DNA from 2 places in the Sinorhizobium sp. GQ132 genome. Region 2 is predicted to be linked to the other one. Evidence: predicted binding sites of a transcription regulator. Region 2 holds the regulator's gene; the other holds the start of a gene.
What was found. Region 2 encodes PhoB, which activates phosphate uptake and scavenging genes when phosphate is short. Its sites were predicted from a motif close to TGTCATNNANCTGTCAT; they were not measured.
Positions count from the first base shown of each region.

Region 1 (5,882 bases), 330 kb from region 2:
TCCAGAGCACATTCATGATGCCGCCGACGAAAAGAAGCGTCATCAGCGCCCAGCAGCAGCCGATGCAATAGAGCCCATGGCGCAAGCCCAGTCCGACGGCTCCCGCGGGGTCGCGGCGAAAGCCGCCGTGGCGCTGCAGGAACACGATTGGCGCCTGACATTGGCTGAGGCAGGCATCCTTGAGCGGCGTCCATTGGTAAAGACCCGCGACGATCAACACGGCACCGCTGAAGATGCGACTGGCGCTTGCCAGCGCCGTCGACAGCAGGGTTCCCTCCATGAGCCATTGCCCAAGCGTCGCGGCAAGCGCAAATCCCACCCAGGCAAGGAGATAGCCGCCGGCGAAAAAACCGGTCGCCGCAAAGGGCTTGCCCTCTTTCCGGCTTTGCCGGCCGACCCGGGCATAGAGCAGGATCATCGGCGTTGCCGAAGGCAGCATCATGCCGACCATCATCACGACCCACATGGTCAGGGTGACGCCGGCCTCTACGGAACTCCAGGGACGCGGTGAAATGCCGAGGACGGTGCCGAGCGACAGGGCGGCGCCGGCGTCCATCTCCATGCCGTCCATCTCCATGGCAGGGTCCATCCGCATGTCCGCTCCCATGCCGGGACCGGACATGCTCATGCCATCAATGTTCATGGCTGCTGCCAGCCAAAGAGTGTATGTCCAGGCGATCACCGTCAATGCGGCGAGCGACGCTGCCACGATGACGCGATCCCGTCTGAGCAGGCTTTCAAGCGCGGTGTCGGCCGGCATGACGTCAGTGAACCACGCCGCTTCCGGTCATGTGCAGATTGGCGAAGTGGGCGTGCGAATCCGCGAGCGAAACCGCCAGCGGCCCGCTCGTCTCGGCCCAGCCGCGCCCCACCTCGCAGCGGTCGTATTCGAAGCCGTGCGGAAGGTTGATGCGGGCGTGGTGCTCCTCACCGGTCACCGGATTGACGATCGGCTCGCCGCGAGCCTCCATCCATCCCGGAATGTTAACGCGCGCCGAGCGCCTTTCGACGTCGATCTCGAAATCGATCGGCGCGAAAACCGGTTCGTGGAAGGTCTCGAAAGTCGTCGCGAACACCTGGAAGAAGGTGGCGCCGGGCTCGGTGTCCTGGCCGCTCATGATCCGTAGCAGCGCCTCCCGCTGCTTGTCGGAGGCACGCTCGTCGATGATCGGAACCACCGCGCCCCTGCCCTCGTGAATGGCACCGGGCCAGGATACGATCATGCCGCACCTCAAGCCGTCGAGCCGGGTGTCGCCATGGTGTCCCTCGTCGATATCGACGACCCCGATCGCGCGGCAATTCCCCTCTGTAGGCAGTGCGTTGAACTGGCACGGGCAGCCATAGGCGCAGTTGCAATGGATGAATTCGCGGCCCTTGATCGTCCACTCGACGTCCGTCATCGTTTCCTCCCCAGATACGATGGAAGTTTCACTCTCCTCCGAATGCAATGCTATTAGATAGCGGGAATATACTCCCCGCCGACGGCAATGCCAACGGGGTGCCTCGCGAAAGCGTCAGGCGATGAGGTCCACTGCGAAATAGCAGAGCGCCGAGATCAACGCTGCCGCCGGCATGGTGATCACCCACGCGACGACGATGTTGCCGGCGAGCCCCCACCGCACCGCCGATACCCGCCTCGCCGCGCCGACGCCGATGATCGCGCCGGTGATCGTGTGGGTGGTCGAAACCGGAATGCCGAGCCAGGTCGCCGCGAACAGCGTGATGGCACCGCCCGTCTCCGCGCAGAAGCCCTGCATCGGGTTGAGCTTGGTGATCTTCGAGCCCATCGTGTGGACGATCCTCCAGCCGCCGAAGAGCGTGCCGAGCGCGATCGCCGCCTGGCATGTGATGACCACCCAGAAGGGCACGTAGAATTCCGAGCCGAGATAGCCCTGCGAGAAGAGAAGCACGGCAATGATGCCCATGGTCTTCTGCGCATCGTTGCCGCCATGGCCGAGCGAATAGAGGGAAGCCGAAACGAATTGCAGCACCCGGAAGGTGCTGTCGACGGCGAAGGGCGTCTGGCGGACGAAGACCCAGGAGACGATCAGGATCAACAGCAGTGCCAGAACGAAGCCGATGCCCGGCGACATGACGATGGCGCCGGCCGTCTTCAGGAGTCCTTGCCAGACGATCGAGCTGAAACCGGTCTTGGCCAGCCCGGCACCGACGAGGCCGCCGATGAGCGCGTGCGAGGAACTCGACGGGATGCCGAAGACCCAGGTGACGATGTTCCAGGTGATTGCGCCCATCAGCGCCGCGAAGATCACCTGCGGCGTGACGATACCCGGATCGATGATGCCCGTTCCAAGCGTTTCGGCGACGTGCAGTCCGAAGAAGAGGAAGGCTATGAAGTTGAAGAACGCCGCCCAGAAAACAGCATATTGCGGCCGGAGCACGCGAGTCGAAACGATGGTCGCGATCGAATTGGCCGCATCGTGCAAGCCGTTGAGGAAGTCGAAGAAAAGCGCGACGGCAATGAGCCCCACGAGCAGCGGGAAGGCGAGCGTCGCATCCATCAGACGTTCTCGATCACGATGCCGCTGATTTCGTTTGCCACGTCCTCGAAGCGGTCGACGACCCTTTCCAGTTCGCCGTAGATCTCGCTGCCGATGATATAGGCCATGGGGTTGGAAGCGCCGTGGCGCTGGAAGAGATCCTTCAGGCCCTGCTCGTGGAGCTGGTCGGATCTATCCTCGACATGCGTCACTTCCTCGGCGATGGCGCCGAGGCGATGGGCATTGGCGCCGATGCGACTGAGGAGCGGGATGGCCTCGGCGACCAGATGGGCGGCCTCGACGACCGCCGCGCCCATGGCCTGCATGCCGGGGTCGAAGCTCTTCTGTTCGTAGAGCCGGATCGTTTTCACCGTCTTGTGCATCATGTCGATCGCATCGTCCATCGACTGGATGAGATCCTTGATGTCGCCGCGGTCGAAGGGGGTGATGAAGCTGCGGCGGACCGCCAGCAGAACCTCGCGGGTGATCTCGTCGGCCTCGTTCTCGAGCGCGACGATGCGGTCGCAATGGCTTTCGATGTCAGGACCGCCGGCAAGCAGCGCGTTCAGCGCCTCCGCCGCACCCATGACGGCGCGCGAATGGTCGGCGAAGAGGTCGAAGAAACGGTCTTCCCGGGGGAGGAGCTTGCGAAACAGGCCGAGCATCAGGGATCCATCCAACTGTCGATTGTCACGCAGTTGTCATATTGTACTTGCGCGTTCGGGGAAAGTTCCGGTGCGGCCGAAAAAAAGGGCTTTCCCACAGGCGATTGGGCGGAAATGCGCAGCCCGGATACGGAATCGCCGCGGGCCGGGGAGAGGCAGACGAAACGCCCTTTCCGCCTTGCCTTGGCCCGGCTTTCATCCTACCTGACAGCAACGTCGAATGCGGACCCGCAATGCCCCACAAGGTCTTTCTCACACGCCTGAAACTGAGCGACTTTCGCAACTATGCAACGCTGGCGCTCGACCTCGACCAGCGCCATGTGGTGCTGACCGGCGAGAACGGCGCGGGTAAAACCAATCTGATGGAGGCGGTCTCCCTTCTTTCGCCCGGGCGCGGCTTGAGGCGCGCTGCCTATGCGGATATCGCCCGCGTCGGCGCCGCCGATGGTTTCTCGATCTTCGCCGCCGTCGACGGCATGGAAGGTTCGGTGGAGATCGGCACCGGTACTCAAGGGACCGAGGAGGGGCAATCACGGCGCCTCAGACTCAACGGCACTGTGGCCCGCACGGTCGACGAACTCACCGATCACCTCCGGGTGCTCTGGCTCACGCCGGCGATGGATGGCCTCTTCACCGGCCCTTCCGCCGACCGCAGGCGCTTTCTCGACCGGCTGGTACTGTCGCTCGATCCCGGGCACGGCCGGCGCGCCAGCGAGTTCGAGCGCGCCATGCGCAGCCGCAACCGGTTACTCTCGGAATTCCGGCCCGATCCCGCATGGCTGTCGGCCATCGAGCGCGAAATGGCCGGGCTCGGCATCTCCATGGCGCTCGCCCGTCAGGAGATGCTCGGCCTGCTCTCGGCCCTCGTCGAGCGAAGCCGGATCGATGGGACCTTTCCGTCCGCAAGCCTGTCGCTCGCCGGCTTTCTCGATGACTGTGCAGGTATTCCCGCCTTTGAACTCGAAGAGCGCTATCTGGCAATGCTCGCCGAAGGCCGTGCCCGCGATGCGGCCGCCGGCCGCACGCTCGACGGGCCGCACCGCACCGATCTCCTGATCCGCCACCAGGAAAAGGACATGGAGGCAGAGCGTTGTTCGACCGGCGAGCAGAAGGCGCTGCTCGTCGGTCTGGTTCTCGCGCATGCACGGCTCGTCGGGGACATGACCGGCCACGCCCCGGTGTTGCTGCTCGACGAAATCGCCGCCCATCTCGACCGGGGACGCCGTGCCGCCCTCTTCGATCTGGTCGATGGGCTGGGCGGCCAGGCCTTCATGACGGGCACCGACCGGGCGATGTTCGACGCCCTTGGCGAGCGGGCTCAATATCTGGCCGTTGCAAACGGCCGCGTTTCCGGGTGACATAGAGCGCCGTCCGCGAAAATTAAATGGAGACGCTAATGACGACCGATGCGACGCTCGCTCCTTCGGAGATCGCGCGCTACGCACGCCACATCGTGCTGCCGGAGATCGGCGGCCCGGGGCAGCAGAAACTCAAGGCCGCGCGCGTGCTCGTCATCGGCGCGGGCGGGCTCGGCGCGCCGGCTCTGCAATATCTCGCGGCCGCCGGTGTCGGCACGCTCGGGGTCGTCGACGATGACGTGGTCTCGTTGTCGAACCTGCAGCGTCAGGTGATCCACGCCACCGCCGATATCGGGCGGCCGAAGGTCGAGAGCGCCGCCGCGGCGATCGACGCCCTCAATCCGCATGTGAAGGTCGTGGCGCACGCGCTCAGGCTGGACCCCGAAAATGCAGATGCGCTCATGCGCCAATACGATCTCGTCGTCGACGGGTCGGATAATTTCGATACGCGTTATCTCGCCGCCGATACGGCCGCGGCGGCAGGCGTGGCGCTCGTCACCGGTGCCGTCGGACGCTTCGACGGCTCGGTCACCGTGCTGAAGCCCTACGAGACCGATGCCGAGGGGCACCCGAACCCCTCCTACCGCGATCTCTTCCCGGAGCCGCCACCGCCGGGAACCGTGCCGAGCTGCGCCGAAGCCGGCGTCCTGGGCGCGCTCACCGGCGTCATCGGCACGCTGCAGGCGATGGAAGCGATCAAGCTCGTCACCGGCATCGGCGAGCCGCTGGTCGGCCGTCTGCTGCTCTACGATGCGCTCGCCGCCCGGTTCGACACGATCCGCTATCGGCGCGGCACGCGTTGAGGACGCCATGGAGACGGTTCGCATCGGCGCCAGCTTCGATCGTTACGAGGAGTTGCTGTCGCTGATCCGTGCGTCCTTCGCCTATATGGACGGCCGCATCGATCCGCCCTCCTCGGCCCATGCGCTGACTGCGGCGTCCCTTAACCGGAAAGCAAGGGACGAGATCGCCTTCGTGGCCGTCGCCGGGCGTGAGCTCCTGGGCTGCATCTTCTGCAAGCCGGAAGCGGACTGTCTCTATATCGGCAAACTCGCCGTCGCTCCCGGCTTCCAGGGAAAGGGAGTAGGACGGATGCTCATCGCCGCCGCCGAGGAAACGGCGCGTGGTCTGGGCCTGCCTGCGCTGAGGCTTCAGACACGCATCGAGCTCACCGGGAACCAGGCCGCTTTTGCGGCTTTGGGCTTCGTGGAGACGGCGCGAACCGCCCATCCAGGCTTCACCCGCCCGACCTCGGTCGATATGCGCAAAGTGCTCAGCTAGATCACCATGCTTTTGGGTCGGGTCGACCTAGAAACACCACCGTGATCGGTTCCACGAAGTTGAGACGCGGGATGCGGGCG
Region 1 covers NZ_JCAXDX010000004.1:408,291-414,172, reverse strand. Annotated here, with positions in the region: gene AC6CIG_RS13670 (copper chaperone) at 1-760, opposite strand, end outside; gene AC6CIG_RS13665 (DUF1326 domain-containing protein) at 765-1,400, opposite strand; gene AC6CIG_RS13660 (inorganic phosphate transporter) at 1,515-2,519, opposite strand; gene AC6CIG_RS13655 (DUF47 domain-containing protein) at 2,519-3,163, opposite strand; gene recF (DNA replication/repair protein RecF) at 3,397-4,521, shown strand; gene AC6CIG_RS13645 (molybdopterin-synthase adenylyltransferase MoeB) at 4,548-5,324, shown strand; gene AC6CIG_RS13640 (GNAT family N-acetyltransferase) at 5,332-5,802, shown strand.
Region 1: the regulator PhoB is predicted to act here: its motif matches at 3,187-3,203, upstream of AC6CIG_RS13655 (DUF47 domain-containing protein).

Region 2 (5,882 bases):
TACGGCTTCTTCGCGCTGGTCACCGTCGGGCCTTTCCTGCGCGACATCTCCGCGCAACTGAACGGTCTCGTCACCGGCAACTACCAGAACTTCATTCAGGCCCAGAGCGTCATCACCGCCGGCATCGTCATGGGCATCATGCTCATCCCCTTCGTTTCGTCGTTGTCCGACGACATCATCACCCAGGTGCCGCGGGCGCTGCGTGACGGTTCGCTCGGCCTCGGTGCGACGCGCTCGGAAACGGTGAAGAAGGTGATCCTGCCTGCCGCACTTCCCGGCATCGTCGGCGCGCTGCTTTTGACGGCCTCGCGCGCGGTGGGCGAGACGATGATCGTCGTGCTCGCTGCCGGCGTCGCGGCGCGCATGCAATTGAACCCCCTCGAGCCGATGACCACGGTGACGGTCAAGATCGTGAATCAGCTGACGGGCGACCTCGAGTTCACTTCGCCGCAGACGCTGGTCGCCTTTGCGCTCGGCATCACCCTCTTCGTCATCACGCTCGGCCTCAACATCTACGCGCTCTACATCGTGCGCAAATATCGGGAACAGTACGAATGACCGAATTTGCCTCCCCCACGGTAAGGGTCTCCACCCGACCTGCCGCAAGCCGACGCGATATCGGCATCAAGCGCCGCTATGCCGCGGAGCGCCGCTTCCGTGCCTTCGGAATCAGCGCCATCGCCATCGGTCTGTTCTTCCTCGCGGTTCTCCTCTGGAGCGTCGTTTCGAAGGGCTATACCGCCTTCCAGCAGACGACGATCACGTTGCCGATCGAGTTTTCCGAGAAGGTGATCGATCCGAAGAACGAACGGGCGACCGATCCGAAGCGGCTCTATACCGCCAACTATCCGCTGCTCGTGCGGGAGGCTCTGGTCAAGCAGCTCGGCCTCGATCCGTCGAAGCGGCCGCTGGTGAAGCAGGCGACCGATATGGTCTCCGCCAGCGCCCGGACGCAACTGCGTGACATCGTCGTCGCCGATCCGTCGGTGATCGGCAGGACGATTCCCGTCACGCTGCTTGCCGAGGCGAACATCGACTCCGCCTTCAAGGGCCAGATCGACCTGTCGGTCGACGAAGCCAAACGCAAGGTGAAGGATGAGCAGGTCGCGTGGATGAACCAGCTTGCCGAGGCCGGCGTGCTCAAGAAGAGCTTCAACACCGGCATCTTCACCTTCGGCGCATCCAGCCGGCCTGAAGCGGCGGGTGTCGGCGTCGCCCTTCTCGGCTCGCTCTACATGATGCTGATCGTGCTCGTGCTGTCGCTGCCGATCGGCGTCGCTGCCTCCATCTATCTCGAGGAGTTCGCGCCGAAAAACCGGCTGACGGACCTGATCGAGGTGAACATCAACAACCTGGCGGCCGTACCTTCCATCGTCTACGGCCTCCTCGGGCTTGCCGTCTTCATCAACTTCGCGGGCATGCCGCGCTCGGCAGCACTCGTCGGCGCCTTCGTGCTGACGCTGATGACGCTACCCACCATCATCATCGCTACCCGGGCGGCCCTGAAGGCAGTGCCGCCGTCGATCCGCTCCGCCGCACTCGGCCTGGGCGCATCGAAGATGCAGACCATCTTCCATCACGTGCTGCCGCTTGCCATGCCCGGCATCCTGACCGGCACGATCATCGGCCTCGCCCATGCGCTGGGCGAAACGGCGCCGCTGCTTCTGATCGGCATGGTCGCCTTCGTGGTCGATTTTCCGGGGTCGCCGCTGGAGCCATCCACGGCGCTGCCGGTGCAGATCTACATGTGGGCGAACGAGGCAGAACGTGCCTTCGTCGAGCGTACGTCCGGAGCGATCATCATTCTCCTGATCTTTCTCATCTTCATGAATCTCGGCGCAATTCTCTTGCGGCGTCGCTTTGAGCGTCGCTGGTAGTGGGGTAAGGACTATGAACATCATGTCGGAAGCTGCAGTCGAAAAGGCTCTTGAGCAGAAAATGAATACGGTGCCTTACAAGATGATCGGCAACGATGTGTCGGTCTATTACGGCGAAAAGCGTGCGCTCTTCGACGTCAACCTCAATATCCGCGAGAACACGGTCACGGCGCTGATCGGTCCGTCCGGGTGCGGCAAATCGACGTTTCTGCGCACCTTGAACCGCATGAACGACACGATCGAGAACTGCCGCGTAACGGGCAAGATCACGCTCGACGAGGACGATATCTACGATCCGTCGATCGACGTGGTGGAATTGCGTGCCCGCGTCGGCATGGTGTTCCAGAAACCCAATCCGTTCCCGAAGTCGATCTACGACAATGTCTCCTACGGCCCGCGCATCCATGGCCTGGCACGCACCAAGACCGAACTCGACGAGATCGTGGAAACGAGCCTGCAGAAGGCCGGGCTCTGGAACGAGGTGAAGGATCGGCTGCAGGAGCCGGGCACCGGACTTTCCGGCGGCCAGCAGCAGCGCCTCTGCATCGCCCGCGCCGTTGCCGTCAGCCCGGAAGTCATTCTGATGGACGAGCCCTGCTCGGCGCTCGATCCGATCGCGACCGCGAAAGTCGAGGAACTCATCCACGAATTGCGGGCGAATTTCACGATCGTGATCGTCACCCACTCGATGCAGCAGGCGGCGCGCGTGTCGCAGCGCACGGCCATGTTCCATCTCGGCAATCTCGTCGAGGAGAACGATACCGATAAAATGTTCACCAACCCGGACGATCAGCGCACCCAGGACTACATCATGGGCCGCTTCGGCTGATGGCCGGAGAGGGGCGGCGCTTTTCCGTCCCTCCCGGTCAAGACCGAACGAGGCCCATTCAGAACAGCGCGTCCCCCGAGGAAACGAATATGTCTCACGCACACATCATGTCCGCCTTCGACGAAGAGTTGAAGTATCTCACGCGCCGCATCTCCGAGATGGGCGGTCTTGCCGAGCAGATGGTCGCGGACTCCGTCCGTGCGCTCGTCAATTCCGATCTCGCCCTGGCCCAGAAGGTGATTTCCGACGACACCATTCTGGACGACGCGGAACGGCAGATCGGCGAAAAGGCGATCGTCACCATTGCCAAACGCCAGCCCATGGCCTCGGATCTTCGGGAGATCATGGGTTCGATCCGCATCGCCGCGGACCTGGAGCGCGTGGGCGACCTCGGCAAGAACACCGCAAAGCGGGTGATTGCCGTGGCCGGTTCAGGCATACCGCGCAAGCTTGCGCGCGGCCTCGAACACCTGGCTGAGCTCGCGCTCGTTCAGTTGAAGGAAGTCCTGGACGTCTACGCGTCCCGTTCGCCGGAAAAGGCGAACAGCATTCGCGAACGCGATGAAGAGATCGATGCGATCTACACGTCCCTGTTCCGGGAACTGCTGACCTATATGATGGAAGATCCGCGCAACATCACGCCGTGCACGCATCTTCTTTTCTGCGCCAAGAACATCGAGCGTATCGGCGATCACGCGACCAATATCGCCGAAACGATCTACTATATGGCGACAGGCGCCCAGCCGCAGGGCGAACGGCCGAAGGACGACATGACGTCGACATTGGGTTCCGTGACGGACTGAGATCGCCCGGCAGCCGGTGCCTATGCAGAATTTGTTCCGGCCGCCTTGGCGCGGCCTACCACCGTGCGCGGCGGCATGACGGCTGTCGTGCGTAGGAAGGAGTCCTACTGAATGTTGCCGAAGATTGCCGTAGTCGAAGACGAGGAAGCCCTGAGCGTTCTCCTGCGCTACAATCTCGAGGCGGAAGGCTTCGAGGTCGATACGATCCTTCGCGGCGACGAGGCGGAGATCCGCCTGCAGGAGCGCCTGCCCGACCTTCTCATCCTCGATTGGATGCTGCCCGGGGTTTCCGGTATCGAGCTCTGCCGCAGGCTGCGCCAGCGGCCGGAAACGGAGCGCCTGCCGATCATCATGCTGACCGCGCGCGGCGAGGAAAGCGAGCGCGTGCGGGGCCTTGCCACCGGCGCCGACGATTACGTCGTCAAGCCCTTCTCGACGCCGGAACTGATGGCGAGGGTCAAGGCGATGCTCAGGCGCGCCAAGCCCGAAGTTCTGTCGACGCTCCTGCGCTGCGGCGATATCGAGCTCGACCGGGAGACGCACCGCGTCCACCGACGCAGTCGCGAAGTGCGCCTTGGCCCGACGGAGTTCCGGCTGCTGGAATTTCTAATGTCCTCACCGGGGCGCGTCTTCTCTCGTTCACAGCTCCTGGACGGTGTCTGGGGACACGACATCTATGTCGACGAACGGACCGTGGACGTTCATGTCGGGCGGCTGCGCAAGGCACTGAACTTTTCCAACATGCCGGACGTCATCCGGACGGTGCGCGGCGCTGGCTATTCGCTGGAGAGCTGAGGCCGAAGGTCGCTGGCGCCCGTGCCGGCTTGCGGCATGGCAAAGAAAAAGGGGCCTTTCCGGCCCCGATTTTCGTCGTGCATCCAGAGCGGGATGAGCAAGGCGCCTCAGCGCATGCGCCGGCGCTCGGCGGAGGGCTGGTAGGCCAGCCGGGCATGGAAGGTGCAATAGGGAGAGGCTTCCGGGGAGTCGTTGCCGCAGAAGTGGAACTCTTCCTTGAGCGGGTCGCCGATCGGCCACTTGCAGGTGCGTTCGGTAAGCTCCGTGAGCTCCAGCCGCCGCGACATCGGCAGGACGATGTTCCTGTCGATCTGCAGCTCCTGGTCCATTTCCAGGTCGACTGCGAGCTCTTCCTTGAGCGCGGTCGCACCGGCCGTGCGGGTCACGGTGCGGGTTACGGAACGCGCAGCATAGTTCGGCGCGCGCGGGGCAGACGTCGCCCGTTTGGGCCGGGCTGCAGCGGTCGTGCTTCCTCCGGCCTTGGCGCGCCCGGGCAGGCTCAGCCGATGAACCTTTCCGATGACCGCGTTGCGGCTGACGCCGCCCAACTGCGCCGCGATCTGGCTGGCGCTCAAGCCCTCCGACCACAGCTTCTTCAGTTTCTCGACCCGCTCGTCAGTCCAGTTCATCTCTGCACTCCCCGTTCTCGGCGTTGGGATGGCGGAATCCGTCACCGCTCTCCGGGAAAAACCCGAAGATTCAACGCGATAATACTTTTGGTGACTAGGTCCGCCGCATGCGTCTAGTAATTGAATGTTAACCTACCGGCAGGGTGACTCCGTGGCAAGAGTCGCCGGAATCGCGCCGAATCGATTTCGCGGTTTTCCCCAACTTGCTGTCGGAGCGTTGCATTTTTGCAAGTCCCAGAGTGTGATTTTTTCGCGCTTCGGAATCGGCATCCGCAAAGCGCCTGCAAACCTTGGTTTTGTTGACATCGCGGTGCGAAATGGGAATAGTGCCTGTCGCCGCCGCAAGGCGGCATTTTTGATTTTTATCGGGCCGAATGGTCCGTGCCGCCGGAATGAAGGAGAGCTCGACATGGCCGCAACCACGCCGCTTTACGACACCTATCTGCGCGCGCCGTTGCGTTTCGAGCGAGGTGAAGGCGTTTGGCTGATCGCCGAAGACGGCACGCGCTATCTCGATTTCGCTGCCGGTGTCGCCGTGAACTCGCTCGGCCATGCCCATCCTCATCTCGTCGAGGCGCTGAAGGCGCAGGCCGACAAGGTCTGGCATCTGTCCAATCTCTACGAGATTTCGGGGCAGGAAAGCCTTGCACGGAGGCTGACCCAGGTGACCTTCGCCGATCGGGTGTTCTTCACCAATTCGGGTGCGGAAGCGCTCGAATGTGCGATCAAGACGGCGCGGCGCTATCATTTCGCCAAGGGGCACGTCGAGAAGTTCCACGTCATCACCTTCGAAGGTGCTTTCCACGGCCGCACGCTCGCAACGATTGCCGCCGGCGGACAGCAGAAATACATCGAGGGCTTCGGGCCGAAGGCGCCGGGCTTCTATCAGGTCCCCTTCGGCGATATCGCGGCGGTCAAGAACGCGATCAATGAAGAAACCGCGGCGATC
Region 2 covers NZ_JCAXDX010000004.1:80,861-86,742, reverse strand. Annotated here, with positions in the region: gene pstC (phosphate ABC transporter permease subunit PstC) at 1-558, shown strand, start outside; gene pstA (phosphate ABC transporter permease PstA) at 555-1,877, shown strand; gene pstB (phosphate ABC transporter ATP-binding protein PstB) at 1,891-2,706, shown strand; gene phoU (phosphate signaling complex protein PhoU) at 2,796-3,509, shown strand; gene phoB (phosphate regulon transcriptional regulator PhoB) at 3,621-4,304, shown strand; gene AC6CIG_RS12095 (GcrA family cell cycle regulator) at 4,412-4,933, opposite strand; gene AC6CIG_RS12090 (aspartate aminotransferase family protein) at 5,343-5,882, shown strand, end outside.